4 regions of the Pseudomonas sp. S2_F03 genome follow, and region 1 is predicted to be linked to each of the others. Evidence: predicted binding sites of a transcription regulator. Region 1 holds the regulator's gene; each other region holds the start of a gene.
The links. The regulator FliA, encoded in region 1, starts transcription of late flagellar genes. The targets are predictions, from matches to a motif close to CTAAAGTTTNNNNNNNNNNNGCCGNTAA.

Region 1 (7,207 bases):
TTGAAGATCCGTGAAATCGCCGTGGCCAACGAGGTGCTGCTGCTCGAATCGCCAGCCCTGGCGCGTTCGATCTATCACTCCACCGAGCTTGAGCAGGAAATTCCCGGCGGGCTGTACCTGGCGGTCGCCCAAGTCCTGGCCTACGTCTACCAGATCCGCCAGCACCGCGCAGGCAAGGGCAAGCCGCCGGAACCGCTCAAGGATGATCTGCCGATTCCACCGGATCTGCGCCGCGATTCCTGATCCCTACGCCTGTAGCAGCTGCCGAGCTTGCGAGGCTGCGTCCGGCTCGGTCCGCGCTCGGGCGAAGCAGTCGTAAGGCTTTGCGAGGACTCCGTCCTCGGACGCAGCCTCGCAGGCTCGGCAGCTGCTACAAACCCTAATAAACCCCTCTATTTACGACCTTTGCAAAAGTTGGAAGGCTTCTTGCAGTAGCCGCCCTGCGCCTGCTTCAGGCGTCAAAAGTTTGCTTTAAAGGAACGGGGAAAACCGGTGGATCGCTCTCAGTTACTCAACAGTGCCCGCACAAACGTTGCCGACTTAAGTCGGGGCAATCTGGGCGTGCCGTTGCTGCTGCTGGTCATGCTGGCCATGATGATGCTGCCGGTGCCGCCGTTCCTGCTGGACGTGTTCTTCACGTTCAACATTGCGCTGTCCATCGTCGTGTTGCTGGTCTGCGTCTACGCCTTGCGGCCGCTGGATTTTGCGGTGTTCCCGACCATTCTGCTGGTGGCGACGCTGTTGCGGCTGGCGCTGAACGTGGCCTCGACGCGAGTGGTGATGCTCCACGGCCAGGACGGTCATGCTGCCGCCGGTAAGGTGATCCAGGCCTTCGGTGAGGTGGTGATCGGCGGTAACTACGTGGTCGGTATCGTAGTGTTCGCGATTTTGATGATTATCAACTTCGTCGTGGTGACCAAGGGCGCCGGGCGGATTTCCGAGGTAAGTGCGCGATTCACCCTCGATGCGATGCCCGGCAAACAAATGGCGATCGACGCCGACCTCAATGCCGGCCTGATCGATCAGAACCAGGCCAAGCTGCGCCGGATGGAAGTCGCTCAGGAGGCCGAGTTCTACGGTTCCATGGACGGTGCCAGTAAGTTCGTGCGCGGTGACGCCATCGCCGGCCTGCTGATTCTGTTCATCAACCTGATCGGCGGCATGGCGGTTGGTATCTTCCAGCACAACATGTCATTTGCCGACGCAGGCAAGGTTTACGCGCTGCTGACCATCGGTGACGGTTTGGTGGCGCAATTGCCATCACTGCTGTTGTCCACCGCTGCGGCGATCATGGTGACCCGTGCTTCCGGTTCGGAAGACATGGGCAAGCAAATCAACCGCCAGATGTTCGCCTCGCCCAAAGCGTTGGCGGTGGCCGCTGGCTTGATGGCGGTGATGGGCCTGGTGCCCGGCATGCCGCACTTCTCGTTCTTGAGCATGGCCGCCGTCGCCGCCGGTGGTGCCTACCTGTTCTGGAAAAAACAGAACGTGGTCAAGGTTCAGGCGCTGCAAGAGGTCAAGCGTCAGCAGGAACTGCTGCCTTCGCCGGCCCGCGCCATGGAAACCAAAGAGCTTGGCTGGGATGACGTCACCCCAATCGACATGATTGGCCTTGAAGTCGGCTACCGCTTGATCCCGCTGGTGGACCGCAATCAGGGTGGTCAGTTGCTGGCGCGGATCAAGGGCGTACGCAAGAAGCTGTCCCAGGATCTGGGCTTCCTGATGCCGACCGTGCATATCCGTGACAACCTCGATCTGGCGCCGAGTGCCTATCGCCTGACGTTGATGGGGGTGATCCTGGCCGAGGCGGAGATTTATCCGGATCGCGAACTGGCGATCAACCCGGGGCAGGTTTACGGTACGCTTAATGGCATAACTGCCAAAGATCCGGCATTTGGCCTGGAGGCGGTCTGGATCGAAATCAGCCAGCGGGCCCAGGCGCAATCGCTCGGGTACACCGTGGTCGATGCCAGTACGGTCGTGGCAACCCACTTGAACCAGATTCTGTACAAGCACTCCAGCGAACTGATCGGTCACGAAGAAGTCCAGCAACTGATGCAGTTGCTGGCCAAAAGCTCGCCTAAACTGGCCGAGGAATTGGTGCCGGGCGTGGTTTCGCTGTCGCAACTGCTCAAGGTGTTGCAGGCGCTGCTGGCCGAACAGGTGCCCGTGCGCGATATTCGCAGCATCGCCGAAGCGATCGCCAACAATGCGGCCAAGAGTCAAGATACTGCCGCATTGGTGGCCGCAGTGCGCGTCGGCGTATCGCGCGCAATCGTGCAAAGCATTGTAGGCACTGACTCCGAGCTACCAGTGATCACTCTGGAGCCAAGGTTGGAACAGATATTGCTCAATAGTCTTCAGAAGGCAGGACAAGGCTCGGAAGAGGGTGTTCTGCTGGAGCCAAGCATGGCGGAGAAGCTGCAGCGCTCGTTGATCGATGCGGCGCAGCGTCAGGAAATGCAAGGTCAACCGGTGATTCTGCTGGTGGCCGGTCCGGTTCGCGCAATGTTGTCGCGATTTGGCCGACTGGCAGTCCCGGGTTTGCATGTGTTGGCTTATCAGGAAATCCCTGACAACAAGCAAGTGACCATCGTTGCGACAGTAGGGCCCAACGGCTGAGGTAGTGGTTTATGCAAGTTAAGCGTTTTTTCGCCGCCGATATGCGTCAGGCCATGAAACTGGTTCGTGATGAGCTGGGCGCCGATGCGGCCATTATTGGCAATCGCCGGATCGCCGGTGGTGTCGAGCTGACGGCTGCCCTGGATTACAAGTTGTCGGCGCTGGCCCCGCGTGTTCCGAACATGGAACTCGAGGATGAGCTGCGCAAGACCCAGTCGCGGATCGTCACCGCCCAGGCCGAACTGAGCCTGCGTGGCGATGGCGAAACTGACGGCGACAAGACCACCAATCGCCAGCTGTTCGCCGGTCTGCCGCTGACCGCCGCCGAGCCGCTGATCGAGCCGACCTACGCCGAGCCGCGTCGCGCTGCGCCAGCACCGGCACCTGCCGCGGGCGGCGTGGATCCGCGTGCGTTCGACTCGATGCGTTTCGAACTCAACAGCCTGCGCGAACTGATGGAAGTGCAGCTCGGCTCGCTGGCCTGGAATCAACTGCAAGGCAGCCGTCCGGCCCAGGCCAATCTGTGGCGTCGCCTGCAACGCATCGGCTTGTCCGGCCCGTTGTCCCGCGATTTGCTGGCGATGGTTCCCGACATCGATGAGCCCCGTCAGGCCTGGCGCATGTTGCTGGCGCACCTGGCGCGGATGATTGCCACGCCGGAAGTCGAACCACTGGAAGAGGGCGGTGTGATTGCCATGGTCGGTCCTGCCGGCATGGGCAAGACCACCACGCTGGCCAAGCTCGCGGCCCGTTACGTGCTCAAGTATGGCGCGCAGAACATCGCGCTGGTGAGCATGGACAGCTTCCGCATCGGTGCCCAGGAGCAGCTCAAGACGTTGGGGCGTATCCTCAATGTGTCGGTAACCCACGTCGACCCGGGCCAGTCCCTGGTTCAGGCACTGGAGCCGCTGCTGCGCAAACGCGTAGTGCTGATCGATACCGCGGGCCTTCAGGCCAGCGATCCGGCACTGCGCATGCAGCTTGAAAGCCTGGCCGGACGTGGCATCAAATCAAAAAATTATCTGGTATTGGCAACCACCAGCCAGAAACAGGTTCTAACAGCCGCTTATCACAGTTACAAGCGCTGCGGGCTCGCTGGCTGCATCCTGACTAAACTGGATGAAACGGCAAGTCTGGGCGAGGTGTTAAGCCTGGCGATCAGTCATGAGTTACCGGTGGCCTACCTGACTGACGGTCCGCGGATTCCGGATGATTTGCATCTGCCGCGTCGTCATCAACTGGTCAGCCGTGCCGTCAGCGTACAAATGCAGGAAGAACCCAGCGAAGAAGCCATGGCTGACATGTTCGCTGATATTTACCACAGCCCGACCAAGCAGGTTGGCTAAGGTAGTAATGAACAGTTTTTGTACCTACATCGATGGTCTGCCATGCATTGTTCCAATTGCGAACGCGCAGCCAGTAATGTGGCCTCCGTCTATGCAAGACAAGGTAAAGAAATAACATGGGCAGCATGCATCCCGTACAGGTGATCGCGGTGACCGGCGGCAAGGGTGGCGTCGGCAAGACTAACGTGTCAGTGAATTTGTCGCTGGCCCTGGCTGAGCTCGGCCGTCGCGTCATGCTGTTGGACGCTGACCTGGGCCTGGCGAACGTTGACGTCCTGCTGGGACTGACACCCAAACGTACCCTGGCCGACGTGATCGAAGGCCGCTGCGAGCTGCGCGACGTTCTGTTGCAAGGGCCGGGCGGTATTCGAATCGTTCCGGCGGCGTCCGGTACACAGAGCATGGTTCACCTGAGCCCGGCGCAACACGCCGGCCTGATCCAGGCGTTCAGTGATATTGGCGACAACCTCGACGTACTGGTCATCGACACCGCTGCAGGTATTGGTGACTCGGTAGTCAGTTTTGTTCGAGCGGCCCAGGAAGTATTGCTGGTGGTCTGCGATGAGCCCACCTCGATCACTGACGCCTACGCGCTGATCAAATTGCTCAACCGCGATTACGGCATGAACCGCTTCCGTGTCCTGGCCAACATGGCCCAGAGCCCGCAAGAAGGTCGCAACCTGTTCGCCAAGTTGACCAAAGTCACCGATCGCTTCCTCGACGTCGCCCTGCAATACGTCGGCGCGGTGCCTTACGACGAAAGTGTGCGCAAGGCCGTGCAGAAACAGCGCGCCGTGTACGAAGCCTTCCCGCGTTCCAAGTGTGCCCTGGCGTTCAAGGCCATCGCTCAGAAGGTCGATACCTGGCCGTTGCCTGCCAACCCGCGTGGGCACCTGGAGTTTTTCGTCGAGCGCCTCGTGCAACAGACCGCAGGACCCGTCCTATGACAGCCAGTGGCTACAACCTCTACAAGAAGTCGGCGCGTGACGCGCAGTACGAGCTGATCGAGCGTTACGCGCCACTGGTCAAACGCATTGCTTACCACTTGCTGGCGCGTCTGCCAGCCAGTGTGCAGGTTGAAGATTTGATTCAGGCCGGGATGATCGGCCTGCTGGAAGTATCGACCAAATACGACGCCAGCAAAGGCGCGAGTTTCGAGACGTACGCGGGCATACGAATCCGCGGCGCAATGCTCGATGAAGTGCGCAAGGGGGACTGGGCGCCACGTTCGGTCCACCGAAATACCCGCATGGTCAGTGACGCAATTCGCTCTATTGAAGCTAAAACCGGCCGTGACGCTAAAGATCACGAGGTTGCGGCCGAACTCCAATTGAGTCTCGACGATTATTACGGGATTTTGAACGACACCCTGGGCAGCCGCCTATTCAGTTTCGACGATCTGTTGCAAGACGGCGAACACGAAGGGCTGCACGAGGATGGCGCGAGTGCTCATCTCGAACCGTCACGCGATCTGGAAGATGAACGCTTCCAGGCGGCGCTGGCGGACGCGATTGCCAATTTGCCGGAGCGCGAGCGACTGGTGTTGGCGCTGTACTACGACGAAGAGTTGAATCTCAAGGAAATCGGTGAGGTCCTGGGGGTCAGCGAATCGCGGGTCAGCCAGTTACACAGCCAGTGCGCGGCCCGCTTGCGGGGGCGTTTGGGGGAGTGGCGAGCGCGCTGAAGGCAGTGTGGGGACACTGCGAACGTGGCTGGTGCGGTTTTGAACGGCACCGGTTGCGATCTGTTGTGCTCCAGACAGTCATCGAATGCATTGCCGGATTGATTGAAATGGCGCGTCCAGGTGCTGGGCGCGTTTAAGACTGCTTGGAGGTCGAATTGGACAAGAACATGAAAATCCTCATCGTTGATGACTTCTCAACGATGCGGCGGATCATAAAAAACCTGTTGCGTGACCTTGGGTTCACCAACACGGTCGAGGCCGACGATGGCACTACTGCCATTCCGGTTCTCAACAGCGGGAGCATCGACTTTCTGGTAACGGACTGGAACATGCCTGGCATGACCGGTATCGACTTGCTGCGTCACGTGCGCGCCGATGAAAAGCTCAAGCACCTGCCGGTGCTGATGGTGACCGCTGAAGCCAAGCGCGAGCAGATCATTGAAGCAGCCCAGGCCGGTGTAAACGGCTACGTGGTCAAACCCTTCACGGCCCAGGCGTTGAAAGAAAAAATCGAGAAGATTTTCGAACGCATCGGTTGATCCACTGCGCCACGGGGGAGCTATGGAGCATAAAGAATCTTCACTGGGCGATTTTGAATCGACCCTGAAAAAACACGCCGTCGAACTGGTCGCCAGCCTTGAAAAAGGCAGGTTCGGCGAAGCTGTGCAACTGATCCATGAGCTCAATCAGACCCGTGACCGCGGCCTGTATCAGGAAGTGGGCAAGCTCACTCGCGAGCTGCACAGCGCGATCGTCAACTTCCAGATTGACCCGAACATGCCGCAAGCCGAGGAAGTGTCACAGATCACGGACGCCACCGAGCGCCTGGGGTATGTGGTCAAGCTCACCGAGGCCGCGGCCAACCGCACCATGGACCTGGTGGAAAGCGCCACGCCGCTGGTCAACAACCTGAGCGAAGAAGCCCAGGCGTTGAGCACCGACTGGAGCCGGTTCATGCGTCGTGAAGTCGGGGCTGAAGAGTTTCGTGAACTGGCCCGTCGGGTCGACGGTTTTCTGACTCGCAGTATCGAAGACAACCGCATGGTGTCGAGCAACCTCAACGACATCCTGCTGGCTCAGGATTACCAGGACCTCACCGGTCAGGTCATCAAGCGTGTGACCCAATTGGTCACCGAAGTTGAAAGCAATTTGCTCAAGCTCGTACTCATGGCCAGCCAGGTAGACCGCTTTGCGGGTATCGAACATGACCGTGAATCGATGCTGGCTGAAAAAGATCCGCAAAAACATCTCTCTCAGGGTGAAGGTCCGCAGATTCATGCCGATAAAAGAGAAGACGTTGTGTCCGGTCAGGACGATGTGGACGATTTGCTATCCAGCCTGGGATTTTAGAGTTTTAGCATTCTAGGTTTTTTAGGTTTTTAAACCTGTTAGGAGCACCCCATACATGAGCTTCGGCGCCGATGAAGAGATCCTTCAGGATTTCCTGGTTGAGGCCGGCGAGATTCTAGAGCAACTGTCCGAACAGCTGGTCGAGCTTGAGAGCCGACCGGATGATGCGGACTTGCTCAATGCAATTTTTCGCGGTTTTCACACT
Region 2 (7,207 bases), 3.0 Mb from region 1:
AACCGTCCTGATACTGCGCAGTACGTGCGGTTGGCGAAGCGTAAGAAGTGGTTTTGGTCATGTCGAACGCGATACCGGCCGCGGCTGCGTCCGAACCGTTCAGGGCCCAGGTCGGCGGGTTGGTGTTGGCGTTAACCATCACGCCCGGCTTCCAGCCTGTCATGGTCAGGGTGGTACCGGTTTGCGTCCAGCCAGCACCGCCCGTCAGCGTCTTGATGGTGCCATCTGGATTGAAGGTGATATCAGCCTGGATCGGCACCGGTGGCTCAGTCAGCGGGTTGGTTGGGCTACGGCCGTCCATGTAGGTGTAAACAGTCCAGGAGTTGGACGCCGCATTTTTAACGTAAAACTGATCCATCGTGTGCTGGTTACCCTGCGTGTCGTACACAGGGGTGGAAATGGTCTTGTTGTAGCTGTTGGTGTCTTTGACGTTGAACGGGGTCACTGTTGGCAGTGGGTCCGAGGAGTTCAGGTTCATCGTCTGGTCGACACGAGTGGTCGCGTGCGGCGCCAGGCTCGAGGTGTCGATTTTCAGGTCGGTCAGCACGCCGTTGATGATCTTGCCGTTGGCGTCTACGCCAAAACCCTGCAAGCGGCGGCCGTTGTTGTCGACCACGTAGTTCTGGGCGTCAGTCTTGAACGCACCGGCACGGGTGTAACTCAGCGAGCCGTTGTCGCTCATGACGAAGAAACCGTTGCCCTGGATACCCATGTCCAACACGTTGCCGGTGTTGTTCACGTCGCCCTGGCCGAACTGCTGGGAAACGTTGGCCAGACGCACGCCGTTGCCGACGGTCTTGCTGCCGGTACCCAGGCGCGTGGCCGAGTACACGTCTTCGAATTCTGCACGGGACGATTTGAAACCGGTGGTCGCGACGTTGGCGATGTTGTTGCCGGTTACGTCCAGTTGTTTGTTGGCTGCATAGAGACCGCTAAGGCCGATATTGAAAGACATATTCCACTCCTTTGTGCCGTGTTAGTCGGCTCTATATACCAATGGTCTGTACTTTGGACAGGGCAACACTGCCCAGGCCTGCCAGGTTCAGCATCAACTCACCGCCGGTCTGGCTGATGGTCACGCTGTTGACGGTTGCCGGCAGGTAAGTCACCAGCGAGGTCGCCTTGCTGTCGTAAGTCGCGGTAGCTGCAAACTTGTAAGTGCCAGCCTTGGCCACTTCGCCCGCATCGTTCTTGCCGTCCCAGATGAAACCGGCGTTGCCGGCCTGCTGGCTGCCAAGATCGATGGTGCGAACGACTTTGCCATCGGTATCCGTGATCTTGATCGTCACCGGATTCGTCGAAGCCGGTACGACCGCCGTACCGTTGAAACTCTTGGAGGTATCGACCACTGCGGTATCGGTCTGGGCAACCACCGAACGCCCCACCAGCGAAGACGCTTGCAGCGCTTGCGAGGAGTTGTAGTTGCCGGCAATGCCGCTGACGGTATCGTTCAGCGTGGTGATGCCTTCCAGGCTGCTGAACTGCGCCAACTGCGCGACGAACGCGCCGTTGTCCTGCGGCTCCAACGGGTTCTGGTTTTTCAGCTGGGTCACCAGCAACTGCAGGAACGCGTCTTTGCCCAACGCTTTCTTGCCCGTGGCGCTGCCGGTTGCGGCAGCCAGGCCATCGCTGCTGGATTTATTGGCCTTGACCGAAGAGTTGGCCAGGACATCCTTGAGGCTCACGCCACTGGTGGTATCGATAACACTCATCTGAGTCGCCCCTTATCACTGACCGAGAGTCAGGACCTTCTGCATCATGGTTTTGGCGGTGTTCATCATTTCAGCGTTGGTCTGGAACGAACGACTCGCGGAAATCATGTCGGCCATTTCTTCGACGACGTTGACGTTCGGGTAGTAGACGTAGCCCTTGGCATCGGCAGCCGGATGGTTCGGCTCGTAGCGCGCTTCAAGGTTGCTCTGGTCTTCGACCACGCCCAGCACTTGCACGCCTTGACCCGCAGCGTCCTGGCTCTGGAACAGCGAGTTGCTGCCGCCGCTCTGGCCGCCCTGGAACATGGTGGCGAATACCGGGTGACGGGCGCGATAGGTCTGGTCGATGCTCGATGAGACGGTTTCGGCGTTGGCGATGTTCGAGGCCACGGTGTTCAAGCGAGTGGTTTGAGCACTCATGCCGCTACCGGCAATGTTGAAAACACTGGATAGAGACATGACTTACTCTCCGCGCAGGGCTGACACCAGCCCTTTGAATTTGCTGTTGAGCAGGGTGAAGCTGGCCTGGAAGCCGACCGCGTTTTCCGCGTAGTTCGACTGTTCCAGTTGGGCGTCCACGGTGTTCTGGTCGATCGATGGCTGCATCGGCGTGCGATACATCAGCGACTCGTCGCCATTGCCCAGGCCTTCAGCTTCGATATGACGGCTGTTGGTCATGTTCAAGGCAAAGGTGCCGTTCTTGGTTTTCTCGTTCTGTGCAGCGAGCACTTTGGAGAATTCCAGATCCCGAGCCTTGTAGTTCGGGGTGTCGGCGTTGGCGATGTTGTTGGCCAGGACTTCGGCACGCTGAGCGCGGAAGCCCAGGGCTTGTTCGTGGATACCGAGCGCTTTATCGAAGCTGATGCTCATGTCGGGAAACCTTCGGGTGACCTGATTTTTCGTAACCAGAGACATAGCAAGCGGCGTGCCAATTCGAAAAAGCCCGAAAACAGGGGCTTTGCGGGCGGTGGCAAAGCGGCAATGCCAGAAAAGCGGCAACCGGTTTCCGCTGGCTGCCGCTTTTCTGCCGCTTATCACCGGTTTTCAGAACACCGAAATACACTGTGGGAGCCGGGCTTGCCCGCGATGGCGGTATATCTGACAAAGTTAATTTGACTGACATACCGCCATCGCGGGCAAGCCCGGCTCCTACAGGGGTTAGCGGTGTTGGTGGGAAATCATCAGGCAAAAAAAACGGGAGCCCCTGAGGACTCCCGTTCTTGTATTGCCGGTGAACAATCACTTCGCCTGGTAAATGATCCCCGGGCTGCACTGGACCATCTGGTAATGATCCGGCAAACCGTTCAGCGCTTCGGACGCGCCGAGGAACAAATAGCCGCCCGGTTTGAGCGTGCTGTGAATGCGCAACAGGATGTCTTTCTTCACCTCTGCGGAGAAGTAGATCAGCACGTTGCGGCAGAACACGATGTCGAATTTGCCAAGGGCCGCGTAGCTGTCCAGCAGGTTGAACGAGCGAAACTCCACCCGGCTCTTGATCGGCGCCTTGATCGCCCAGCGTCCCGGCCCTTTTGGGTCGAAGTAACGCTGAAGACGCTCGGGCGACAGGCCTCGGCCGATGGCCAGGCTGTCGTACTCGCCGGTCTTGCAGTTGGTCAGCATGGTGCCGGACAAGTCGGTGGCTACAATCTGCGCCCCCATCTTCAACTGGCCCATGTTGACGCGCTCGAACTCATCGATGGACATCGACAGCGAGTACGGTTCCTGACCCGACGAGCACGCCGCCGACCAGATCCGCAGACGCTGACCGGGAGCGGCCTTGATCGCTTCAGGCAATACCTTGTTCTTCAAGACTTCAAACGGATAGGTGTCACGAAACCACAGGGTTTCGTTGGTGGTCATGGCATCCACCACCATTTCGCGCAAACCGCTGCGCGGCTGGGTCTGGATGCGCTGGACCAGCTCACCCAGGGATTTGATGCCTTGCTGTTCCATCAGTTTGTTGAGACGGCTCGAGACCAGGTACTGCTTGTTTTCACCGAGCAAAATGCCACAGGCTTTTTCCAGGAACACCCGGAACTGTTCGAAATCCAAATTACCCGTAGACAATGATGCCGCCTCTTAAATCGTGTTAACCACCAGGGGCAGAAGGCCCCTAGCTGATATCTGCTGCTTTGATCCGGTCGACTACCCGGGATGCCAGGTCATCAGGACGGAATTTGGCAAGGAAGTCATCGGCACCGACTTTCTTGACCATCGCCTGATTGAATACACCCGACAACGAAGTATGCAGGATGATATGAAGCTTTTGCATGCGCGGGTCGTTGCGGATCTCGGCCGTCAGGGTGTACCCGTCCATTTCCGGCATCTCGATGTCGGAAATCATCATCAGGAACTCTTCCTCCGGCTTTTTCCCTTCGTCGACCAGCTTTTTCAGATAGTCCAGCGCTTGCTTGCCGTCGTTCAACGCGACCACTTCGACACCGACGGTTTGCAGGCAACGGGTCACCTGCTTGCGTGCCACCGACGAGTCATCGACCGTCAGGACCTTCAAGGACAAGGCCTTGTGCTGGGTTTCGACATCCACCACGCCGACCGAAATCACTTCCGGTGTCGGGGCCACTTCCGCGAGGATTTTCTCGACGTCGATGATTTCGACTAACTGATTGTCGACCCGAGTCACAGCCGTCAGGTAATGATCGCGCCCCGTGCCCTTGGGCGGCGGGTGAATCTCTTCCCAGTTCATGTTGACGATGCGTTCCACCGAGCGCACCAGGAAACCCTGGGTCTTGGTGTTGTACTCCGTGATGATCACGAACGGATTGCTTTGATCTTTCAGCGCGCCGGAACCGGTCGCCATCGCCAGATCAAGAATCGGAATGGTCGCCCCCCGGATGTTTGCCACACCGCACACGACAGGACTGGATTTTGGCATCAGCGTGAGTTTGGGGCATTGCAGCACCTCCCGAACCTTGAACACGTTGATCCCGTAAAGCTGCTGGCCGTCGAGACGGAACAACAACAGCTCCAGGCGATTCTGCCCTACCAGTTGCGTGCGCTGGTTTACCGCATCCATTACACCAGCCATGCACAGACTCCTACACCAACGCCTAAGTGTGTTGCGACGCACGTTAATTGCTAAACGGCACGGCGCTTGCTTTTTAACTCTTATGAACACAGAACCGACATTTTTCCGACGCCTGACATCACACGCTCGCCAAGTGCTTTGCGCGGTGTCTGCCGTCTGCCTGTTCAACGCTGGCAGCCCTGCCCTTGCTGACGCAGTTACCTTGCCTGACATGCTTATCGGCGTCACTCAGGGCTTTCTTGAGTTCACCGTAGAAGACTATTTGGCGACCAGTCAAACCGAAGGTCGTTATGAGATTGAGGTCAAGCAGCTCGATCCACGCCTGCGCATGCCCATGTGCGACAAGGAATTGACAGCCACGCTGGAGAGCCCGGCGATCCCGATTGGTCGCGTCACGGTCAAGGTTCGTTGTGACAGCACTTCCCCCTGGACGGTCTTCGTGCCCGCTCAAGTCCGCCTGTTTCGAGACGTCGTCACCACCACTCGGCCACTCAAGCGAGCCGGCTTTATCGAGCCGGGCGACGTCATGCTGCGCGAACGAGACATCAGCCTGATCGGCCAGGGCTACTTCACCTCTACGGATCAAACGATCGGACAGAAACTAACCCGACCAACGGTCGCTGATCAGGTCCTGACGCTGGTCCACCTCGAACAGGCCGAAGTCATCACCAAGGGCGACCAGGTGGTGATTACCGCTCGCAGCGGTACGCTCAGTGTGCGCATGCCGGGCGAAGCGCTGTCGAACGGCGGCTTGCGTGAACAGATCCGGGTGAAAAACCTTAACTCCCAACGGGTTATCAAGGCGCAGGTGATCGCGCCGGGACAGGTGGAGGTCTCCATGTAAGGCGCTCTGTTTGGTAAAGCTATGGCGCGCTGCCTGGCTGTTCCCTAAACTGTGCCGCACGCAGGAAATGCGCTGGCGCATGCAAGCTCATTGATAAATGGGTCTAAAGTTTTTGCAGGGAGAGCCGAAAACATGGCAAGCGTCCAAATACCCAGAGGTTTTTTATCATGGTCATCGATTTCAGCCGTTTGAACAGTTCCTCGCCACTGCCCGGCAGTACGCGTACCAGCGCCAACAAGGAAGCTGCCGAAGCCGGCAAATCCGCGCCGCTGAATACGGCGGCTCAACAGGCCAGTACCGCCAATATCGGGGAATCGGTACACCTCAGCGATGAGGCTCAACAGTTGCAGAAGGTCACTGACAAGCTGCGCGATCAACCTGCCGTCGACAACGCCCGCGTGGCCGAGTTGAAAGCAGCGATTGCCGATGGCAGCTATAAAGTCGACAGCAACCGTGTAGCCAGCAAACTGCTCAACTTCGAAGCCCAGCGCTAGGCCACGGCCTGCGCCAGGCTTTTGGACGCTTAAACCCCAAGGCCAGTCATGCACGACACTAATTTACTGCAACTGATCATCGACGACTTTGCTCCAGCGCAACACTTGCTGGAGTTATTGCAAACCGAGTCCCTCGCCTTGCATGGTCGCGACATGCCGCTGCTCGAAGACATTCTGGCGCGCAAACAGGCAATGATCATTCTGCTCGAACAGCATGGCCGCAAGCGCAGCGAAATCCTCGCCAGCCTCAACCTGCCCACCAATCGCCAAGGCCTGGAGCAACTCGCCAGCCAGTCGAGCGTGGGTGAGCAATTGCTGGCGCAGAGCGATGCCCTGACAGACCTTTTGGCTCAGTGCCAGGCGATCAATGTCAATAATGGTCAGTCGATCCTGATACAACAGGCCGCCACGGCCAATCAGCTGAAGATCCTCACCGGCGGCGAACCACCTGCGCTTTACGATGCCCGCGGATCAACCTCCAAATTAGCGAAGCCGCGCCCGCTCAGTCAGGCTTGATTCTGTTGAATAGCTCGCTCTATCAAGACGCGTCACATGCTGGCAATATGCTGGCTATGCGCAGTCATATTTTGTCCGGAGAATGATGAACCGTGTCCAATGCCTTAACCGCGGAAGATGCTCCGCAGCCACCGAAGGTACTCTCCACACCCATGGAGATCGCGGGTAACCTGCGGCAACTGCAAGAAAGCCATGATCCGCTGATCATCACATTCCACGAGCGTAAACAGCGCTTCCAGAGCTATCTGGTGGACGTTGACCGTGACAACAACATGATTGCCCTGGACGAGATGGTGCCCCGCGATGGCGAACGCTATCTGCTGGCGGGCGAGTCGTTTCGGATCGAAGGCTTCCATGAGGGCGTGCGCATCGCCTGGGAAAGCAACGGTCTGCTGAACATCGACGAATCCGGCAACACACGCTGCTATCGCGGCAAACTCCCCGACCAAGTGGTCTACCACCAGCGCCGCAATGCCTTCCGGGCTGCGTTGAAGTTGGCGCAACTGGTCAATGTCGAACTGGGCGGTGAAAAGCTCAAGTCGCCGGTCAGTGGCAAGTTGCTGGATATTTCCGCCACCGGTTGCAAATTGCGTTT
Region 3 (7,207 bases), 1.6 Mb from region 1:
GCTCGCGAAGCCTTGAAGGCTCACGCGGTGCAGTTTTTGCCGGACTACATGCAACCCGGCGCCTGGACCGAATTGCAAAGCATGCCGTTCGCCAGCAACGGCAAAGTCGACCGCAAGGCGTTGCTTTCAATGTCGGTCAGCGTCTTGGAAAACACCACGCGACGTTTGCCGGCCAGTGCCGATGAGGGGCTGCTGTTGGAGATCTGGGCCGAGTTGCTGGAGCTGCCGGCCAGCGATATTTCTACCGACGAAAGCTTCTTCAATCTGGGCGGCCACTCGATTCTGTTGTCGCGCATGTTGCTGCGATTACGCGAGGAGTTTGGTCGCAGCATCTCCATCAATCGCTTCATCGAGCTGCCGACCATTGCGAAGTTGGCGACCTTGGTGCGTGGCTCTGGTACTGAAGAAGTGCTGAGCGAAAAGGCACTGGCCGATGCTTTCCGTGAGCTGGATATTCAGCCGTTGCCGGTCAGCAAAATGGGCGATGTGCACAAGGTGATCGTCACCGGCGCCAACAGTTTTGTGGGTGTGCACATTGTCGAGGCGCTGTTGGGTTGGGGCGCCACGGAAGTCGCGTGCCTGGTGCGCGATGGCGGGGGGCAAACGGCGGCTGAGCGCTTTGCTCATGCCTTGCGCGAAAACCGCTTGGAGCATCTGGACCTGAGTCGGGTGCGGGTTTACGCAGCGGACATTGCCCGTCCATTCCTGGGGCTTTCCAGTGAAGTTTACGAGCGCCTCGACCAAGAGTTTGGTGCACTGGTGCACAACGCGGCCAACGTCAATCACGTACTCGATTACGAGTCGCTGGCGCGGGACAACGTCGAGCCGATTTTCGAGTGTCTGAGGTTGTGTGAAGGGCGCAGCAAGAAAATTTTCAATTTCGTCTCCACGCTCTCGGCCTCCAGCACGATTACCGCCGATGGCCGAGTCCTGGAGTTACCCGCCGCGCCGACCCCGCCGATCTACATCAAGAATGGCTACAACCTCTCCAAGTGGGTTGGCGAACGGATTCTTGAACGGGCGCGCGAGCGTGGGGTGCGGGTCAACCTTTATCGCCCCGGCAACATCAGTTTCAACAGCCTGACCGGCGTCTGCCAGCCGCATAAAAACCGCTTGATGCTGATGCTCAAAGGCTCGATCCAGCTCGGTCGTGTACCGGAGTTCGCGCTGAATTTCGACCTGATGCCGGTGGATTTTCTCGCCCGCTTCATCGCCTTCCATGCCAGCCGCTATCAGCCTGAAAAAGCGGTGTTCAACCTGCACAACCCCGAGCCCCTGAGCTGGGACGACTACGTGGCGTCCTTTCGCGAGGCCGGGCGGGAGTTCTCCATGGTCAGCGTCGCCGACTGGCAGCAGCAACTGGACCGGGTCGACAGCGACAACGCTCTGTTCGGCGTGCTCGGGTTTTACCTCAACGGCTTTGAAGAAGACATCGGCGACATCTCGATGATCGGCCACGACAACGCCCAGGCCGGCGTGCGGCAAATGGGTGCGCATTACCCGGAAAAATCCCCGGCGCTGCTGCGTCGTGGCTGCGACTACCTGAAAGAAATCAACTTCATCTGATTCAACCCAAACGGAGCAAAACCATGAGCACTCTGCAACCCGATACCCTGATCAAAAATCCTCAAGGCTGCCACGTCGTGTCCTCGGTGGAAGTGCCGGCCGATGCCAAGGAAGTCTGGGCAATCGTCGGCAACTTTGCCGGCTTCGATCGGTTCATTCCGGCGCTGTCGCACATCGAAATGACGGGTGAAGGCGTGTCGTCCTTGCGCAAGAAATTCTTCAAGGACGGCAACCTCGTGGTCGAACAACTCAACTCGCGAAATGACCACGCGTTGAACATGACCTGGACCACGATCTACAACACGTTGGGCGTGGCCAATTTGTGGGCAGCGATGAGCGTTGAGCCCCTGGGCGCGGGCAAGTCCCGCGCGACCTGGACCATCATCGCCGAGCCGGCGCAGGGAGGTGCCGAGGCACTGCCGGGCTTCAAGGACTTTGTGCAGGGGTTTGCCGATGATGCGATGAACAATGTGTTGAAGTTGTTTGCGTAGGGCTTTCGTTCGGTGGTGATTGATCTACCGCCATAGCGGGCAAGTCTGCTTCCACAGGGATCACCGGAAACCTGTGGGAGCGGCGGTGCGACTTGCCCGCGATTGAACGATAACGCGGTTTTGAATCAGATTTTGAAGCTATCAACCAACTGCTTCAACCGGTTCGCCTGCTGAGACAAGGCATCGCAATCCTTCAATGTTTCATTGAGGTTGGCCACGCTCTGCTGGTTCAGCAGGTTGATCTGATTGACGTCGACGTTGAGCGTTTCCACCACGGCGGTCTGCTCTTCGGTGGCCGCCGCGACTGATTGGTTCATACCGTCGATTTCGCCGATGCGCCGGGTCACGCTGACCAGTCGCAGGCCCGCCTGGTTAGCCACTTCGACGCTCTGTTCACTGGAGAGCTGACTGGCGTTCATGGTGGTCACCGCTTCACGAGAACCGATCTGCAGCGAGGTGATCATCTTGTGGATCTCCTCCGCTGACTCCTGCGTGCGGTGCGCCAGGTTGCGTACCTCATCCGCCACCACCGCAAAACCACGACCCGCTTCACCGGCACGGGCCGCTTCGATGGCCGCGTTCAGGGCCAGCAAATTAGTCTGCTGGGAGATGCCTTTGATCACATCGAGAATGTGCCCGATGTTATCGGTGCTGGCGTTCAGGGTTTCGATTTGGGTGCAGGACAGGCTGATTTTCTGCGACAGTTCGGTCATCGCCAGAATCGTTCGCTCAACCACCTGACGACCATCGTCCGCCTGCTCGCTGGCACCACTGGCATGCTGCGAAGCGTCAGCAGCGTTGCGTGCAATTTCCTGGGTAGCAGCACCCAATTGGTTAATCGCTGCGGCCACACTGTTGGTGCGAGCGCTTTGCTCGTCGGAGCCGATGATCGAGGCGTTGGACGATGTCATGACCCGTTGCGACAGGTCATGAACCTGGCGGGTGGCCGAAGACACTTCGCTGATCGAGGCGTGAATGCGTTCCACAAACTGATTGAATGAACCGCCCAGCTCACCGAACTCGTCGTTGCTTTCGACGGATAGCCGTCGGGTCAAATCGCCTTCACCCTGAGCGATGTCTTGCATCGCGCGGCCCATGGTCGTCAACGGACGCATCAGCACATTGATCAGCAAGCTCAGCAGCACTGCAATGGCCGTCACGGCGATGAACATTGCGATCAATGCCGAGGTGCGGAACTGGCTCAATGGCGCGTAGGCCTTGTCCTTATCAATCGACAGACCGATGTACCACTGGGCATTCGGCAAACCACTCACCGGGGTGAACGAGAGGATGCGATCCTGCTTGTTCAACGTGACGTTCTGATTGCCCTTCTCGATCCGCACACCGGCGTTCGGGTAGATATCCTTCAGGTTCTTCATGACATGGTCTTTGTCCGGACTGACGATCACCTGGCCGTCGGCGCTGACCAGGAACGCGTGACCGATACCACCGAAGTCCACTGAGTTGATGATCTTCACCAAGGTCTCCAGGCTCAGGTCACCGCCGACTACACCAAGTAACTCGCCGTTCTTTTTCACCGGCATGGCGATGGTCACCACCAGACCGCCAACGGCTGCCATGTAAGGTGGGGTCAGCATGGTCTTGTCGACCGCAACGGCTTGTTTGTACCAGGGACGCTGACGCGGATCGTAGCCGTCCGGCATCTTCGCGACAGGACGCTGGGTGAACACGCCATTGGCCTGGCCAACGTAAGTGAACTGGAAGTTAGAGGTGAACGCCGGTTGGTCGATCAGGCCCGCAAGGTCCGCGCTGACGCCTTGGTGTGCAACGTTTTGCGCAAGGCTCTCCAGAACCAGCACCCGGCCACTCATCCAGTTCTGCACGCTGCTGGCGGTCAGATCACCGGCTTGCTGGACAGAGGTTTCGAGATTTTGCCGGATGGTGTTCCGCTGCAAATAGTCGTTGTACAAAGTGAACAACGCGAATGCCAGCACGACGACGCCGGAGGCGGCCAACAAGATTTTATGGCTGAACTTGAGATTCATTTCATAGGACTTCTTATGCAGAAAGTGGGGATGCGTTCCGAGTTGCAACATTCCATGTAACAGCGCAAACGGCATTCTGCGACCGCTCTACTTTGGTGCACGCATGTCTCAACAGTCTGTCGGCACCAGAGCGGGAAATCTTAGAAATTTGTATGAAATGCCCAGGACTCCGGTCGAACGGCGTACCAACGGGAATAGACACAAATAGAAAAGCCAGTTCCTGATTTCCAGAGGCTGGCTTTTTAGTTTCTGTGGTTTTTGGCGTCCTGAAACGACAAAACCCCTGTCTGCGTTAACAGACAGGGGTTTTTGAATTTAATCTTGACGATGACCTACTCTCACATGGGGAAACCCCACACTACCATCGGCGATGCATCGTTTCACTGCTGAGTTCGGGATGGGATCAGGTGGTTCCAATGCTCTATGGTCGTCAAGAAATTCTGTGACCAGCCCGTTACAGCCGTAACGTGCCAGCAAAATAGGTGACTTCTACTAAAACAAAACCCCAACTGCTTTCGCAATTGGGGTTTCGGAATTTAATCTTGACGATGACCTACTCTCACATGGGGAAACCCCACACTACCATCGGCGATGCATCGTTTCACTGCTGAGTTCGGGATGGGATCAGGTGGTTCCAATGCTCTATGGTCGTCAAGAAATTCGGGTACCGAATCGTGGCCAGTCGGCCGCGCTTCAGCAAATTGGGTATGCGATAGTTTGGTGTTTTGTGAGTATCTCGAACTTTCGGTTCGTTGCGTCTTCACACACCGCAATCTGGCCTTTCGACGCAAATTGCTTGGGTGTTATATGGTCAAGCCTCACGGGCAATTAGTATTGGTTAGCTCAACGCCTCACAGCGCTTACACACCCAACCTATCAACGTCGTAGTCTTCGACGGCCCTTCAGGGGACTCAAGGTCCCAGTGAGATCTCATCTTGAGGCTAGTTTCCCGCTTAGATGCTTTCAGCGGTTATCTATTCCGAACATAGCTACCCGGCAATGCCACTGGCGTGACAACCGGAACACCAGAGGTTCGTCCACTCCGGTCCTCTCGTACTAGGAGCAGCCCCTCTCAAATCTCAAACGTCCACGGCAGATAGGGACCGAACTGTCTCACGACGTTCTAAACCCAGCTCGCGTACCACTTTAAATGGCGAACAGCCATACCCTTGGGACCGGCTTCAGCCCCAGGATGTGATGAGCCGACATCGAGGTGCCAAACACCGCCGTCGATATGAACTCTTGGGCGGTATCAGCCTGTTATCCCCGGAGTACCTTTTATCCGTTGAGCGATGGCCCTTCCATACAGAACCACCGGATCACTAAGACCTACTTTCGTACCTGCTCGACGTGTCTGTCTCGCAGTCAAGCGCGCTTTTGCCTTTATACTCTACGACCGATTTCCGACCGGTCTGAGCGCACCTTCGTACTCCTCCGTTACTCTTTAGGAGGAGACCGCCCCAGTCAAACTACCCACCATACACTGTCCTCGATCCGGATAACGGACCTGAGTTAGAACCTCAAAGTTGCCAGGGTGGTATTTCAAGGTTGGCTCCACGCGAACTGGCGTCCACGCTTCAAAGCCTCCCACCTATCCTACACAAGCAAATTCAAAGTCCAGTGCAAAGCTATAGTAAAGGTTCACGGGGTCTTTCCGTCTAGCCGCGGATACACTGCATCTTCACAGCGATTTCAATTTCACTGAGTCTCGGGTGGAGACAGCGCCGCCATCGTTACGCCATTCGTGCAGGTCGGAACTTACCCGACAAGGAATTTCGCTACCTTAGGACCGTTATAGTTACGGCCGCCGTTTACCGGGGCTTCGATCAAGAGCTTCGCGTTAGCTAACCCCATCAATTAACCTTCCGGCACCGGGCAGGCGTCACACCCTATACGTCCACTTTCGTGTTTGCAGAGTGCTGTGTTTTTAATAAACAGTCGCAGCGGCCTGGTATCTTCGACCGGCATGGGCTTACGCAGTAAATGCTTCACCCTCACCGGCGCACCTTCTCCCGAAGTTACGGTGCCATTTTGCCTAGTTCCTTCACCCGAGTTCTCTCAAGCGCCTTGGTATTCTCTACCCAACCACCTGTGTCGGTTTGGGGTACGGTTCCTGGTTACCTGAAGCTTAGAAGCTTTTCTTGGAAGCATGGCATCAACCACTTCGTGTACTAAAAGTACACTCGTCATCAGCTCTCGGCCTTAGAATCCCGGATTTACCTAAGATTCCAGCCTACCACCTTAAACTTGGACAACCAACGCCAAGCTGGCCTAGCCTTCTCCGTCCCTCCATCGCAATAACCAGAAGTACAGGAATATTAACCTGTTTTCCATCGACTACGCTTTTCAGCCTCGCCTTAGGGACCGACTAACCCTGCGTCGATTAACGTTGCGCAGGAAACCTTGGTCTTTCGGCGTGGGTGTTTTTCACACCCATTGTCGTTACTCATGTCAGCATTCGCACTTCTGATACCTCCAGCAAGCTTCTCAACTCACCTTCACAGGCTTACAGAACGCTCCTCTACCGCATCACCTAAGTGATACCCGTAGCTTCGGTGTATGGTTTGAGCCCCGTTACATCTTCCGCGCAGGCCGACTCGACTAGTGAGCTATTACGCTTTCTTTAAAGGGTGGCTGCTTCTAAGCCAACCTCCTAGCTGTCTAAGCCTTCCCACATCGTTTCCCACTTAACCATAACTTTGGGACCTTAGCTGACGGTCTGGGTTGTTTCCCTTTTCACGACGGACGTTAGCACCCGCCGTGTGTCTCCCATGCTCGGCACTTGTAGGTATTCGGAGTTTGCATCGGTTTGGTAAGTCGGGATGACCCCCTAGCCGAAACAGTGCTCTACCCCCTACAGTGATACATGAGGCGCTACCTAAATAGCTTTCGAGGAGAACCAGCTATCTCCGAGCTTGATTAGCCTTTCACTCCGATCCACAGGTCATCCGCTAACTTTTCAACGGTAGTCGGTTCGGTCCTCCAGTTAGTGTTACCCAACCTTCAACCTGCCCATGGATAGATCGCCCGGTTTCGGGTCTATTCCCAGCGACTAGACGCCCTATTAAGACTCGCTTTCGCTACGCCTCCCCTATTCGGTTAAGCTCGCCACTGAAAATAAGTCGCTGACCCATTATACAAAAG
Region 4 (7,207 bases), 1.5 Mb from region 1:
CGTAGGCCAGGCCGTGGGCGCGGACAAACTCGATGTCGGTGATGCCGATGAAGCCGAACAGCACTTTCAAGTACTCTTCGTGAGCCACACCCGTGGCCTGACCGGCATGCATGCCACCGGAAGTGGAAACGATCACGACTCTTCTTGCCACCGCACAGGCCTTCAGGGCCGGCTTCGGTGTAACGGAAGGTCTGACCGGCAACGGCGATGCGATCGATCCAGGCCTTGAGTTGGGTCGGAACGGTGAAGTTGTACATCGGCGCGGCGATCACGACGGCATCTGCGGCGAGGAATTCGGCCAGGGTCTTGGCGCTCAGCTCGGCTTCGTGCTGTTGCGCGGCGTTGCGCAGTTCAGCGGTAGTACCGGCGGCGACCAGGGTCGTGGCGGAGAAATGGCTGATGGCATCGGCGGCCAGGTCGCGGTAGGTGACCACGGCGTTGGGCTCTGCAGTTTGCCAGGCTTTAACGACTTCGCTGCTCAGCAGACGGGAAGCCGAGTTGTCACCAAGAATGCTTGAATCGATATGCAACAGTTTCATGTGGGATCTCCAGGTGAGGATCGCCACGGGGCGATCTGATGGAGAGAATCCTACAGGCGAAACCAATAGCTGATTAGACTGCAACAATGCGATAGTTCGTCCCACTGATAGAACAGTCGAGCAACTGTCATGCAAGACCTCAATGATCTCTACTATTTTGCCAAGGTGGTTGAAGCCGGCGGCTTCGCGGCGGCAGGTCGCGTGCTCGGGATTCCCAAATCCCGCTTGTCGCGCCGGATTGCCGAGCTGGAAGAACGCCTGGGCGCGCGCCTGCTGCAACGCACCACTCGGCAACTCAAGCTGACGGCGGTGGGCGAGCGTTACTTGCGCCACTGTCAGGCGATGCTGCTGGAAGCCGAAATGGCCGATGAAGCGGTCGCCAGCATGTCCAGCGAACCGCGCGGGCGGTTGCGGGTGTCCTGTCCCGTCGGCCTGGCGCATGAAATGCTGCCGACGGTCATTGCCCGATTTCTGGACAAATACCCGCAGGTACAACTGGAAGTCATGCTGCTCAATCGCCGGGTCGACCTGGTGACTGAAGGCGTCGATGTCGCCTTGCGCGTGCGTGAACTGGGCGACGAAGATCCGTTGCTGGTGACCCGTCGCCTGCGCCAGGCACAAATGGCCATGGTCGCCACCCCGGATTTTTTGCACGGACGTGAAATCAACCAGCCCGAAGACCTCAGAAACCTGCCGGTGCTGGGCGCCCTCGAAGCCGACCGCATGGTGCATATCCGCCTGCTCGATCTCCAGGGAAAAAGCGTCGAGCTGAGCCTGGAAGCGCGATTGGGTATCGATGACTTCATAGTGCGCAAGGCCTGCACCCTCGCCGGCCAGGGCTTTACCCTGCTGCCCATGATGTATTGCGAGCAAGAGCTGGAAGCCGGTTCGCTAGTCCAATTGCTGCCCGACTGGTCATCGCCTGGCGGCTGGCTACAAGCGGTCTACCCTCATCGGCGCGGGTGATGCCGGCGGTTCGCGCCTGGCTCGACCATTTGATCGAATCATTCAACAGCCTGTGGGGACCGACTGATATGAAGGCTGGACGTATGAGCGAAGAGGATGTCGCGCAGTTCTGTCTCGCGCTGCCGGGTGCGCGGGAAGACTATAAATGGGGTGGTGTGCGGGTGTTTTCGATTGCCGGAAACAAAATGTTCGCGTTGCAGAACCTGCGCGGCGACTCCCTGGCCTTCAAGGTCGACAAGGACCTGTTCCTGGGGCATTGCGACCGACCGGGCATCCACCCGGCTCCCTATCTGGCGAGAGCCCAGTGGATCATCATGCAAACACCCTACCCGCTGGGCGCCGAAGAGCTGCAGGGCTTGTTGCAACGTTCCCACCAACTGGTGGTGAGCAAGTTGCCCAAGCGTACCCAGGTTGGATTGCTGCTTTAAAACAGTGCCAACAGGTGGGCGCCGAGGAACAGCTGATCGATCCAGAACACCTGATGCAACAGCACAATCAGCCAGAACAACAGCTGAAACGAGACTTTGCGAGTCTTGTGCCGGAACACTTGCTGAGCCAGCAACGCGCCAGGCCAGCCGCCGGCCAGTTCGACCGCATGCAAGACGTTTTCCGGCGTGCGCCAGGTATCGGCGCGGGCCTTGCGCTTGTCACTCCAGTACAGGAAAAACGCCAGCACACTGACGCCCCCATACGCCGCCAGCGGAATCAATGACACCCCGCGCAGCCAGAGCAAAACCGACCCTGCCAACGGCAACGCGCACAGCGCTGCAAAAACCAGCAGCTGGAGTCGTAGATGCTGAATGTGCTCGCCCCCGGACCTGCGCCCGGGGTTGTGGCGCGTGCCGGCGTCACTCATGCGGCTTGGCCGCGGACCAGTCGACCCAACCAAATTGCCAAGTGGCCAGAATGATCAGGCCGAACACGATGCGATACCAGGCGAACGCCGCGTAGCTGTGGCTGGCGATGAACTTGAGCAAGCCACGGACCGCGATCATGGCGAAGATGAACGCCGTGACGAAACCAATCGCGAACACCGGGAAATCCGCAGGCACGAACAGGTGACGGTATTTGAAGCCCGAGTACACCGCCGCAGCGACCATGGTCGGCATCGCCAGGAAAAACGAGAACTCGGTAGCGGTCTTGCGCGACAGGCCAAACAGCAACCCGCCGATGATGGTCGACCCGGAACGCGATGTACCTGGAATCATTGCCAGGCACTGAGCGAAACCGACTTTCAACGCATCTTGCCAAGTAATCTCGTCAACGGTTTCGGCGTGCACTTCGTGTTGGCGCTTCTCGGCCCACAACATGATGATCCCGCCCACAACCAGCGCGGTGGCGACAGTAATCGGGTTGAACAGGTAGTGGTGAATCAAGTCGGAGAAAATCACCCCCAACACCACGGCTGGCATGAATGCGATCAGCAGATTGGCCGTGAATCGACGAGCGCTCGGTTGGGTCGGCAACCCCGTGACCACATCGAGAATCTTGCGGCGAAATTCCCACACCACCGCCAGGATCGCGCCCAATTGAATAATGATGTTGAACGCGATAGCGCGTTCACCACCGAAGTCGAGCAAGTCGGCCACGATGATTTGGTGCCCGGTACTGGAAATGGGCAGAAACTCCGTCAGCCCTTCTACTACGCCAAGTATCAATGCCTGAAAGGCGGTCCAAAGATCCATCAATCCCCCAAGAAGCGATGCCCCCAGGCATGCCCCGTTAGTTTTTTAAAACGTTCATTGCGCTGAGCGTAGTTGAAGTTCCGCGCGCACAGGATCCAGACGAAACCGTAAAAATTCCGTGAAAAGCTGCAAGGATTCAGGTTTTTCCGCGCGGGGCCGAAATCCTATCAGACATGCCTTTATAACGCTGCCGCGGAATAGGACTTGGGTCGCATATGCCCGACCGGCAAAGCGTGGTTGGATGCTGGCAATCGTTTATTACAAGAAAAAGAAATCGGAGTGACAGCGTTATGAACAGCTTACGCAGTGTGTCGATCAGCCGGCGCTTGTGGCTCATCTTGATCGTGTCGGTGGTGATGCTACTGACATTGGGCATGCTGATGCTCAAGCAGATTCACGACGACCTTTATCAGGCCAAGGCCCAGAAAACCCAGCACGTCGTGCAGACCGCCAGCGGCATTCTGAATTACTACCATGACCTGGAGACTGCGGGCACCCTCACCCGTGAGGCCGCCCAAAAGCAGGCGCTGACGGCGGTTCGCGGGTTGCGCTATGACCAGAATGACTACTTCTGGATCAACGACCTGACGCCGGTGATGATCATGCACCCGGCCAATCCCAAACTCGACGGTCAGAACCTGTCGGCCATTCGTGACCCGGACGGATTCGCGGTGTTTAACGAAATGGTCGCCGTGGCCAAAGCTAAGGGCGCCGGCGTGGTCAATTACCGCTGGCCGAAACCAGGCGCCAGTGCTCCGGTAGAAAAAACCTCCTACGTCAAACTCTTCGAACCCTGGGGCTGGGTGATTGGGTCGGGCGTGTACATCGATGACATGCAGGCGGAGTTTTATGGCCAGGTCTGGAAGGCGACGTCCCTCGGCGTGGTGATTGCCCTGGTGATGGCCCTGCTGGTCATGCTGATTGCGCGCAGTATCGTGCGTCCGCTCCAGGAAACGGTGAATGCCATGGCCAATATCGCCAGCGGGGAAAGTGACCTGACCCGCAGCCTAGAAACCCATGGCAACGACGAGGTGGCGCAATTGGCGCGACACTTCAATGCCTTTACCAGCAAGTTGCGCCAGGTCATTACCCAATTGCAGGTGTCCGCCAGTGACCTGGGGCAATCGTCCAGTGACTTGGGCAATGACGCCACCCAGGCCCAGCAGCGCAGTCAGCAGCAATCACAGCAAATGGAGCTGGTGGCCACAGCGATCAACGAAGTGACCTACGGCGTACAGGATGTGGCCAAGAACGCCGAGCATGCGGCCAGCGAGATGCGCGATGCCGAGTCTCAGGCGCAGCAGGGACAGATCAACATTGACGGAAGCTTGCAGCAGATCGACAAACTGTCCGGCACCATCGATCAAGCCGTGGAAGTGATTCGTACCCTGGCCACAGAAAGCACGCAGATCGGCAGCGTCCTGGAGGTGATCCGTTCCATCGCCGAACAAACCAACCTGCTCGCCCTCAACGCTGCCATCGAGGCTGCGCGGGCCGGTGAACAGGGGCGTGGTTTTGCGGTGGCGGCCGATGAAGTGCGCCTGTTGGCCCAGCGCACGCAGAAGTCGACAGCGGAGATCCAGTCGATGATCGAGCGCCTGCAAAACCACTCGGAAGCGGCGGTCAAGGTTATCGGCGACAGTAGCCGGGCATCGCAACTGACCATTGAACAGGCCGGGCTGGCCGGTGCGAGTTTAACGGCAATCGGCCAGGCATTACGTAACCTCAACGGGTTGAACGCATCGATCGCCAGTGCGACGTTGCAGCAAGCCCATGTGGTGGAAGACATCAATCAGAACGTGACCCAGGCTGCACAGTTGTCCCACAGCACCGCGCTGGCGGCGCAACAATCGAGCGTGGCCAGTGTGCGATTGAAAGACCTGAGCGAACAGTTGAACGGGTTGCTCAAGCAATTTCGCGTGTAACCCCCCTGTAGCAGCTATCGAGCAGCGCGAGGCTGCGGGCGGCTGCGGGCGGCTGCGGGCGGTGACGAAGTCGTCGTAAACCTGCGAACGCGGCTGTCCTGACACGTCGTGGGGCCCCGGACGCAGCCTCGCGCTGCTCGACAGCTGCTACAGCGCTGGTTCTACTTGGCGGCGGGTGCCGGTACAATCCGCCCCCACTTCGCTTTCCCAAGGAACCTCCATGTCCGGGCTTGAACTGTTTGCCGCTGCCCTCGGTGTAATCGCCGTCTGGCTGACCGTCAAACAGAACCCCTGGTGCTGGCCGATCGGTCTGGTCATGGTGCTGCTTTATAGCTGGATCTTTTTTGAGGTAAAGCTGTATTCGGACATGCTCCTGCAAGTGATCTACGCCGCGCTGCAACTCTATGGCTGGTGGCAATGGACCCGCGCAGGCGAGGCGAAAACTGGTCGGCAGGTCAGTCGCCTCGATGGCAAGTCGGTAGCCCTTGGCCTTGCGGTCGGCGCGCTGGGCAGTGCGCTGTTGGGCGCCGCCATGGCGCACTGGACCGATGCCGCCCAGCCTTGGCTCGACGCCGCACTGACCGGCTTCAGTCTGGTTGCACAGATGTGGATGGCGCAAAAACGCGTGCAATGCTGGCCACTGTGGATTGCCGTCGATGTGGTTTTCGTCGGGCTGTTTATCTACAAAGGCATGTACATCACCTGTGCCCTCTATGCACTGTTCCTGCTGCTGGCAGTGCAAGGCTGGCGTGAATGGCGGGCCGACCCGGCGCTACGCACATGAAGGTGCTGGTGCTGACGGGGCCCGAATCCAGCGGCAAGAGCTGGCTGGCGGCCGAGTTACAAGGTCATTTTGGCGGCGTGCGAGTCGATGAATTCGTGCGTTGGTTCATCGAACAAAATCCCCGCGACACCTGCCTGGGCGATATTGCTGAGATCGCCCGTGGCCAGTTGCAATGGGAAGATGAAGCACGTTCCCGACAGCCTCGACTTTTAATTCTCGACACCCATTTGCTGAGCAATATCCTGTGGAGCAACACCTTGTTTGGCGACTGCCCTGCATGGCTTGAGCCCGCGTTGCTGGCCCGCCATTACGATCTGCACCTGCTGCTGTCACCGGAGCAGGTCGAGTGGACGGACGACGGCCAGCGTTGTCAGCCCGAACTGAGTGAGCGCCTGGCATTTTTCACGTCGACCCAGACCTGGCTCGAACAACACTGCCAGCCGTTTCAGATTATTCAGGGAAGCTGGACACAACGGCGGTTTCAGGCGATTGAAGCGGTGAGCCACCTGCTGGATTGCTGAGCCTTCATTGGGGTGATTTCCCCAGTGATTCCCCCTGTTTTGGGGAAAAGGTGTCCACTCCTGAAACACTCATCTGCCCGCAAACAGGCTGTTTCAGCGCTCTTCATCATCTTGTCATGGTGCTTGTTAAACCGTTGAAACACATCAGCGCAAACCCCCGTGCTAGAGCTTTGCGTCGGGATTAGTCAGTAAAACCTCGCCCTGGCTGTCTCACGCATGAAACAGCAAACGTATCGCTCACTTCTCAAAAACGACTAACTCATTGAATTAAAACAACAATTAAAAAGCGGCACAGCTTTCGCTCTCTCCTTCCCAACGCTGACTAGGGCCAGCCCACAAAAGAAGGAATTGCTGCCGTGGGGACATTCAATAAAGGCATTTCATACCTGTTGCTGATCGGATGTGCCGCCAGTTCGGTACTCAGCCTGAACGCTCAGGCCGATGGCAATGGCGTCATTACTCTCAAGCGCGATGTCCAGCCTATCCCCATTGGCCGTAACGGCGGCAAAGACCCCTATCCAACCACGGTCAATGCCAACCCTTCGGAACGCATCAATACAACCATGACCAACACTGAGTTGAGCGACGGTGAGTTCGCCAGCGTGGCCAGTGGTTCATCCATTCGCGGCAACATCAATCCAACCACGAACAGCATGCCTGGCCTTAACGTCGTCACCAACCCCAACGGCATGCCTGGTATGAGCGCCGGTCACGGTGGTGGCAGTGGTGCCGCGATTTCCGGAACCATCAATCGGGCAATGAGCTCCGGCCTGGCCCCACTGACCAG

Region 2: flgM (flagellar biosynthesis anti-sigma factor FlgM) is a predicted target of FliA. The motif match lies at 5,706-5,733, and genes of this name have one in related genera.
Region 3: AB4N76_RS14705 (methyl-accepting chemotaxis protein) is a predicted target of FliA. The motif match lies at 4,180-4,207, and genes of this name have one in related genera.
Region 4: AB4N76_RS29500 (methyl-accepting chemotaxis protein) is a predicted target of FliA. The motif match lies at 3,326-3,353, and genes of this name have one in related genera.

What each region holds. Positions count from the first base shown of each region.
Region 1 is NZ_CP162759.1:4,741,598-4,748,804, forward strand. It holds gene flhB (flagellar biosynthesis protein FlhB) at 1-243, shown strand, start outside; gene flhA (flagellar biosynthesis protein FlhA) at 493-2,622, shown strand; gene flhF (flagellar biosynthesis protein FlhF) at 2,634-3,968, shown strand; gene fleN (flagellar synthesis regulator FleN) at 4,085-4,915, shown strand; gene fliA (RNA polymerase sigma factor FliA) at 4,912-5,652, shown strand; gene AB4N76_RS22170 (chemotaxis response regulator CheY) at 5,820-6,191, shown strand; gene AB4N76_RS22175 (protein phosphatase CheZ) at 6,214-7,002, shown strand; gene AB4N76_RS22180 (chemotaxis protein CheA) at 7,058-7,207, shown strand, end outside.
Region 2 is NZ_CP162759.1:1,366,835-1,374,041, forward strand. It holds gene flgE (flagellar hook protein FlgE) at 1-955, opposite strand, end outside; gene flgD (flagellar hook assembly protein FlgD) at 987-1,712, opposite strand; gene flgC (flagellar basal body rod protein FlgC) at 1,728-2,171, opposite strand; gene flgB (flagellar basal body rod protein FlgB) at 2,175-2,582, opposite strand; gene cheR (protein-glutamate O-methyltransferase CheR) at 2,952-3,779, opposite strand; gene AB4N76_RS06555 (chemotaxis protein CheV) at 3,826-4,758, opposite strand; gene flgA (flagellar basal body P-ring formation chaperone FlgA) at 4,841-5,602, shown strand; gene flgM (flagellar biosynthesis anti-sigma factor FlgM) at 5,770-6,096, shown strand; gene AB4N76_RS06570 (flagella synthesis protein FlgN) at 6,145-6,612, shown strand; gene AB4N76_RS06575 (flagellar brake protein) at 6,705-7,207, shown strand, end outside.
Region 3 is NZ_CP162759.1:3,119,098-3,126,304, reverse strand. It holds gene AB4N76_RS14715 (amino acid adenylation domain-containing protein) at 1-1,566, shown strand, start outside; gene AB4N76_RS14710 (SRPBCC family protein) at 1,590-2,057, shown strand; gene AB4N76_RS14705 (methyl-accepting chemotaxis protein) at 2,183-4,063, opposite strand; rRNA gene rrf (5S ribosomal RNA) at 4,383-4,498, opposite strand; rRNA gene rrf (5S ribosomal RNA) at 4,604-4,719, opposite strand; rRNA gene AB4N76_RS14690 (23S ribosomal RNA) at 4,871-7,207, opposite strand, start outside.
Region 4 is NZ_CP162759.1:6,284,420-6,291,626, forward strand. It holds partial or broken gene AB4N76_RS29475 (FMN-dependent NADH-azoreductase) at 1-539, opposite strand, end outside; partial or broken gene AB4N76_RS29480 (LysR substrate-binding domain-containing protein) at 669-1,577, shown strand; gene AB4N76_RS29485 (MmcQ/YjbR family DNA-binding protein) at 1,574-1,933, shown strand; gene AB4N76_RS29490 (DUF1294 domain-containing protein) at 1,930-2,361, opposite strand; gene AB4N76_RS29495 (undecaprenyl-diphosphate phosphatase) at 2,354-3,190, opposite strand; gene AB4N76_RS29500 (methyl-accepting chemotaxis protein) at 3,481-5,115, shown strand; gene pnuC (nicotinamide riboside transporter PnuC) at 5,336-5,899, shown strand; gene AB4N76_RS29510 (AAA family ATPase) at 5,896-6,420, shown strand; gene AB4N76_RS29515 (hypothetical protein) at 6,777-7,207, shown strand, end outside.